DNA from 2 places in the Coralliovum pocilloporae genome. Region 1 is predicted to be linked to the other one. Evidence: riboswitches for the same ligand, from Rfam matches in the RefSeq annotation. Region 1 holds a riboswitch; the other holds the start of a gene.
What was found. A riboswitch is a leader RNA that binds a small molecule or an ion and turns the genes downstream of it on or off. The one in region 1 is predicted to bind thiamine pyrophosphate.
Positions count from the first base shown of each region.

Region 2: it holds a riboswitch for thiamine pyrophosphate, as region 1 does, so the genes downstream of both, thiD (bifunctional hydroxymethylpyrimidine kinase/phosphomethylpyrimidine kinase) here and thiC (phosphomethylpyrimidine synthase ThiC) in region 1, are expected to answer to the same signal.

Region 1 covers NZ_CP132542.1:953,429-957,009, reverse strand. The annotation lists gene RA157_RS04535 (MBL fold metallo-hydrolase) at 1-254, shown strand, start outside; gene RA157_RS04530 (aminotransferase) at 299-1,675, opposite strand; TPP riboswitch at 1,818-1,945, shown strand; gene thiC (phosphomethylpyrimidine synthase ThiC) at 2,038-3,581, shown strand, end outside.
Region 2 covers NZ_CP132542.1:3,851,354-3,854,934, reverse strand. The annotation lists gene RA157_RS17415 (AbiJ-NTD4 domain-containing protein) at 1-1,018, shown strand, start outside; TPP riboswitch at 1,207-1,306, shown strand; gene thiD (bifunctional hydroxymethylpyrimidine kinase/phosphomethylpyrimidine kinase) at 1,518-2,342, shown strand; gene RA157_RS17405 (FAD-dependent oxidoreductase) at 2,335-3,330, shown strand; gene thiS (sulfur carrier protein ThiS) at 3,299-3,496, shown strand.

The sequences.
Region 1 (3,581 bases):
GCCAGCAGCTCCTGATCTGGGGCGATATCTGTAACCATTTCGTTCTCTCACTGCAGAGACCGGAATGGCATATCGTCTTTGATTTTGACAAGGAAGCCGCTGCAAAGACCCGCAGGCGTATTCTGGATATGGTGGCGACGGATCGGATTCCGGTAACCGGGTATCATATGCCGTTCCCGGCTGTCGGCTATGTGGCCAAGCATCAGACCAGCTATGTCTGGACCCCGGCAAGTTACCAGTTTGCCGTGAAATAATGTCAGATGGTCTGGCTTCCTTTTGAAGCCAGACCATTCTCCGCTTAACCTATGCGAGCCTTGACCGCATCCAGGGCGGCTTCGGTGATATCAAACATATCATCAATATCCGCCTCATTGACGATCAGTGGCGGGCATAGAGCGTATGTATCAAACGGCGTTGCCCGGTTCAGCAGGCCCCGGTGTTGTGCTTCTTCGACCGCCATCGGACCGATCTTCTCGGATGGGTCAAAATTCTCTTTGGTGTCCTTGTTTCTGACCAGTTCCAGCCCGCCGATCAGACCCGCACCACGGGCGTCGCCTACCAGCGGGTGGTCGCCGAGCGCGCGCAGGCGCTTCTGGAAGTGTGGGCTGACAGCCTGCACATGGTCAATAATGTTGTCTTCTTCATAGATCCGAAGCGTTTCCAGAGCCACAGCCGCGCTTACAGGATGGCCGCCATAGGTCAGGCCGATGCCGAAGACGCCGAGCTTTGCAGAATGTTCACGTAGGGCTTCATAGATCTGTTCCGACATCAGGACGGCCCCGATTGGCAGATAGGCTGAGGACAGCTGTTTGGCGCAGGTAATCAGATCCGGCTTAATGCCATAGGTTTCCGATCCCCACATCTTGCCCGTGCGACCAAAGCCGCAGATAACCTCATCAGCCACAAACAGCACATCATGCTTTTTGAGGACTGCCTGAACCTTGTCGAAATAGGTCGCTGGCGGTGGCATGACGCCACCCGCACCCATCAGCGGCTCGGCGAAGAAAGCGGCGACTGTCTCAGGGCCTTCTGCGATGATCAGGTCATCCAGTTCCTGGGCCAGACGTGTGGCGAACTCTTCCTCGCTTTCACCCTCCTGGCCATATCGATAGTGGCAGGGTGTTGAAACTTTCAGGAAGCGGTCATTCACCGGCATGTCAAAGCCAGCAGATGCGTAGGGCAGCGCGGTGAGGCTGCCGGATGCACAGAGAACCCCGTGATAGGCGCGTTCCCGTCCGATGATTTTCTTCTTCTCAGGCCGATCCAGAGCGTTGTTGTAATACCAGACGGTCTTGATGGCGGTGTCGACAGATTCCGAACCGGAATTGGTAAAGAAGGCGCGCGAGATTGGCTCCGGTGCCATGGATACGAGTTTTTCAGCCAGTTCGATGACTGGTTTATGGGAGCGATGGGCAAAACTGTGAGAAAACGGCAGAGTTTCCAGCTGCTTCTGAGCCGCATCCCGCAGGCGTTTCTCGCTGAAGCCGAGTGAAACACACCAGAGGCCGCCAAGACCGTCAATATAGCCGTTTCCGTCCTGATCATAGAGACGGATCCCTTTGGCATGATCAATGATCATCGGGCCTTTGTCTTCATGAACTGCCAGATTGGTATAGGGATGTACCAGAAAGGTCGTGTCTTTCGCTTCAAGCGAGTTCGGCTTGCTGACGGCCATAAGGGATCTCCAGGAGCTGATGACTGTTACTGTCTGTAGCCTAGAGAGTTTTTACAGTGCCTGCCAAGAGGGAAGGCTATCATGTGCACGGATTTATCAATCGGGCCGGGTTGACGGTCCCCGTCACGCATCCTTATGGTGTGCTCCGTACCAGGGGAGTCCCGGCAAGGGGCTGAGAGTCTGCTATGCGGTTCTGTTGAACAGGCGGTGCAGTGACCCTTAGAACCTGATCCAGTTCACACTGGCGTAGGGATGGTCAGAGCCTGCAAGCCTGTTCGCGGACTGGAGTCCGTCCAGGGCAAGGAACCGGGCAACGCTTCCCACCCAATTGAATCTGGATCTCCTTTTGTGAGGAGAGCCTGATGAATGCTGTAACACCAACTGTTTCCGTGGGTCCGTTGCCCGCGTCCCGCAAGATCTACATGAATGGCGTCCGGTTTCCCGATATCCGGGTGCCAATGCGTGAGATTGCCGTTCACCCGACTGCAGGTGAACCTGCCGTTGTCGTTTATGATGCCTCCGGCCCGTATACCGATCCCGATATCCAGACCGATATCAGTAAGGGACTGAACCGCCACCGCGCAGAATGGATAAAGGCACGCGGTGATGTGGAAGCCTATCAGGGACGTGATGTGAAGCCGGAAGATAATGGCAATGTTTCCGGTGCCAAGCTGGTTCCCGAATTCCCGTCAAAGCATCAGCCCCTGCGTGCCACGGATGGCAAGGCCGTGACCCAGTTGGCCTATGCACGGGCGGGCATTGTCACGCCTGAGATGGAATTTATTGCTATTCGCGAGAATCTCGGCCGGGCTGAGCTGAAAGAAAAAATGCAGCGTGATGGAGAAGACTGGGGCGCGAGTATTCCGGATTTCATCACACCTGAATTTGTTCGCGATGAGGTCGCACGTGGTCGGGCGGTGATCCCGTCAAATATCAATCACCCGGAATCCGAGCCGATGATTATCGGGCGGAACTTCCTCGTCAAGATCAATGCCAATATCGGCAACTCTGCTGTTACGTCCTCAATGGCTGAGGAAGTGGAGAAGATGGTCTGGGCAACCCGCTGGGGAGCAGACACGGTGATGGACCTCTCCACGGGCCGGAACATCCACAATATCCGGGAATGGATTATCCGGAACTCACCTGTGCCGATCGGAACCGTGCCGCTTTATCAGGCGCTTGAGAAGGTTGACGGGATCGCCGAGGATCTGACCTGGGAGGTTTATCGGGATACGCTGATTGAGCAGGCGGAGCAGGGGGTCGATTACTTCACCATCCATGCGGGTATCAGGCTGCATCATATCCCGCTCACGGTTGACCGGGTGACGGGTATTGTGTCCCGGGGTGGTTCAATCATGGCCAAGTGGTGCCTGCATCATCACAAGGAAAGCTTCCTGTATGAGCATTTTAATGAAATCTGCGATATCTGCCGCGCCTATGATGTCAGCTTCTCCCTCGGGGATGGCCTCCGGCCGGGATCCATTGCCGATGCCAATGACGCGGCCCAGTTTGCCGAGCTTGAAACCCTTGGTGAATTGACCAAGATTGCCTGGGCCAAGGACTGTCAGGTGATCATAGAGGGCCCGGGTCATGTGCCGATGCACAAGATCAAGGCCAATATGGACAAGCAGCTGGAGACCTGCGGTGAAGCGCCATTCTATACGCTTGGCCCTCTGACCACGGATATTGCTCCGGGTTATGACCATATTACTTCAGGTATCGGGGCTGCGATGATTGGCTGGTATGGTACGGCCATGCTTTGCTATGTGACGCCGAAAGAGCATCTTGGGCTGCCCGACAGGGATGATGTGAAAACCGGAGTGATCACCTACAAGGTCGCGGCTCATGCAGCCGATCTGGCAAAGGGACATCCCGCTGCGCAGATCAGAGACGACGCTCTATCCTG
Region 2 (3,581 bases), 1.0 Mb from region 1:
TATTTTTGCACGCCGCTATGATGAGTTCCAGCTCAGAAACACCTTTGAGGATAGGGATCGTCGCCTACTCATCCAAGCATTCCGTATCTTGGCAGAGGATCTATCACCCTATTACCTAGGTGGGAAAGAGGATTCTAAATCTGTCAATTTCTGGACATCACTTGAAAGCGGATTATCACGTGAACTTGGTATTAAAGCGCTTTCTCCGAAATGGTCATCTTACAATGCTAACGGGTACGTTCAGGCATCTAAGAATACTCTTCTCAAGGTCTGTGAAACGTGGTTGTCACAACCCGTTTCTGGCTCTCCTGATATCTATATAAAAGAGCGTTTGAGCCTTATTGAACTTGGCTTTCGTGCTAAGGAAACCGAAATTGAAGCAGAGAACAGGAAGGCGATCTCAGAAACTGAGAAGCTAATTGCCTCGTTGAAATCCACAGGACCGAGAGTGCGGGGAGATCCCGAAGATGCGGCGCGTTCTCTAAGAGCCAGGCGTTTAAGTGTATTTCAGGATGCTACTGCTGAGTTGAACACTCGTTTTCGTCAAGCTAAATACCCACTGAACTACCACAATGGCTTCATTCAAATAGCTACTGACGACTTTGTGCAGGATCAGATTGAAACTCCTTTCTGGTCTCTGTTATCAGACTCAAAATGGCAAAATGTCGATACGGACATGAAAGAAGCTCTAGATCTTCGCGATAGTGATGGAAGGGATCCTGCATTCTATGCAGCAAGGGCTTTGGAAAGTACCATCAAGGTCATCTCCGATACCAAAAAATGGACTCATGGAGGCGAGAAGGGAGCACATAATTATATTGATAATCTTGGCTCTAAGAAAAATACCTTCTTAGCTCCTTGGGAATGTGCGCTGATCAAAGACTTCTTTACACATATTCGAAATCCGCTGGGGCATGGAGCTGGTAGCTCAACTATGCCATCTTTGACAAAACAACAGACAGAATGGGCAATTGAATTCAGTATGAGCTGGATAAAGAGCCTTATAATGCGTCTGTAGCATTCTTGTTTAGACGCCAGAAAATCGCTGAACACTGTTGTAGTGCACTAATCTGGCCTCACGTCCGCATGTCTTACTCTATTGGCCTTTTGTGGTGTTTTTCCTTAGGATGGTCGGTTGCCCGTATGAGCTGTTTCCCTACCCTCATCAATAAAATTGACGTCACCCCGGTCGGGTGGTACTCAAACCTTCTGCCGTTGGGGTGCCCGTCCGGGCTGAGAGGCTTTGTGCCAACCCATCGAACCTGATCCGGGCAGTGCCGGCGGAGGGAACGGTGTCACCAGAAAGCCGTCCCTTCATCCATTGCCTTCATGAACGCGTGTTGCACCAGAGCGGGGACCCGGTCTGGTGATGAACAGCGCGCTTCAGCAAAGAGATAAAGTGCCTGCCTTCATTCCGAAGGATCAGCACTTTAAGTCATTGTTTTGAGCGAACTCTTATCCGAAAAGTCTCCAGCTTTTCGGGAGCGCGCTTCAGCAAAGAGAAGCGGAGCAAGGATGTGGCCTATAGCGCACTGACCATAGCGGGATCAGACAGCGGCGGCGGTGCCGGAATTCAGGCGGATCTGAAGGCCATGTCGGCGCTTGGGGTCTATGGGGCCAGCGTTGTTACGGCCATCACGGCCCAGAATACCCGCGCGGTTACGGCGGTTCATTCCATCCCCACCGATGTGATTACCGCCCAGATCGAGGCGGTGCTGTCTGACATTGAGATTCATGCGGTCAAAATAGGCATGCTGGCGGTGCCCGAGATTATCCGGGCTGTGGCTGATGGCCTCAGCGAGTATGAAGGCCCGGTGGTGGTTGACCCAGTGATGATTGCCAAATCGGGGGATGCACTTCTGGCTGATGATGCGGTTGAGACGCTCAGAGATGTGCTCCTGCCTCGCGCCACTGTCCTAACGCCCAACCTGCCCGAGGCCGCCCGGCTTCTTGAGACTGAAGAGGCATCAACACCTGACGACATGCGTCTGCAGGGGCAGAAGCTCTGCGCGCTCGGGCCACAGGCCGTGCTGATGAAGGGCGGGCACGCCAAAGGCGAACTCTGTCACGACCTGCTGATCACCTCTAACGGGGTCGCGGCGGAATTTACCGCCCCCCGCAAACAGACCCGCAACACCCATGGCACGGGCTGCACGCTGTCTTCTTCCATTGCCTCCGGACTGGCCAGAGGCCTGCCCCTGATTGAGGCCGTGGGCGCAGCCCACAGCTATCTGCAGGGGGCCATTGCCGCCGCAGACGCGCTCGATATCGGCCAGGGTCACGGGCCGGTGCATCATTTCTACCAGGCATGGACGTCGACAGGGCAGGGCTCACATGAGTGATATCTCTGTCATCGGCGCGGGCGTTGCCGGTCTTGCGGTTGCCACAGAGCTTGTGGACCGCGGGGCGACCGTCACGCTGTATGACCGGTCCGGCGCGCCCGGACCTCACGGTTGCAGCTGGTGGGCAGGCGGCATGCTGGCCCCCTGGTGCGAGTTTGAAAATGCTGAAGAGCCCGTTCTGCGTCTTGGCCGGGAGGCGATTGACTGGTGGGCCACCCGCACGCCTGTCACCCGGCGCGGCACGCTTGTTGTGGCCAACTCGCGCGACCTGCCGGACCTACGCCGGTTCTCTCGTCGCACCGAAGGGTTTGACGAGGTTGGTGAGGCCCGCATTCAGGAGCTGGAGCCGGACCTGCACGGCTTTACAAAGGGGCTTTTCTTTGCTGATGAAGCCCATCTCGACCCGCGCCGGGCGCTGACGGATCTGTATGACGCGCTTATCGCAAAGGGCGTCACCCTTGTACCAGAAGAGGTCAATCCGGAAACCCTGCCGAACGCCATTGATTGCCGGGGGCTTGCAGCGCGGGACAGCCTTAAGGATCTGCGCGGGGTAAAAGGCGAGATGCTGGTCATCCGGGCACCGGATGTGACGCTGAACCGGCCTGTGCGCCTGCTGCATCCGCGCATGCCGCTCTATATCGTACCGCGCGGCGACGGGGTCTATATGCTCGGGGCCACCATGATCGAAAGCGGCGATGGCACGCGTATAACAGCCCGCTCCATGCTGGAAATGCTGAGCGCGGCCTATGCCCTGAACCCGGCCTTCGGCGAGGCGGAAATTCTGGAGATCGGCGTCGATGTGCGCCCCGGCTTCCCGGATAATCTGCCGCGTATCCGCCGCAAGGGTTCAGTGGTTCATGCAAACGGACTTTACCGGCACGGTTATCTGCTGGCCCCGGCGCTGGCGCGCGGGGTAGCCGATCTGGTGCTTGAGAACAGACAGTCGGAGATGGTCGATGAAGATCACGCTGAACGGCAAAGCGCATAACAGCGCAGCGGACACATTGTCCGCGCTTCTGGATGAATGCGGCTATGGAGACCGCCCTGTGGCCACCGCGCTGAATGAGGAATTCGTGCCCGCACCAGACCGTGCCGCACAGAAGCTGCAGGATGGCGACCGGGTTGAAGTGGTCGCCCCTATGCAAGGTGGTTAGGGTCAGGACCCATTAATTTCGTTCATTCTGTTCGTCAGGGAAATGTAGAATGGGCGCAAAACAGGACGCAGGACAGGTGGACCCT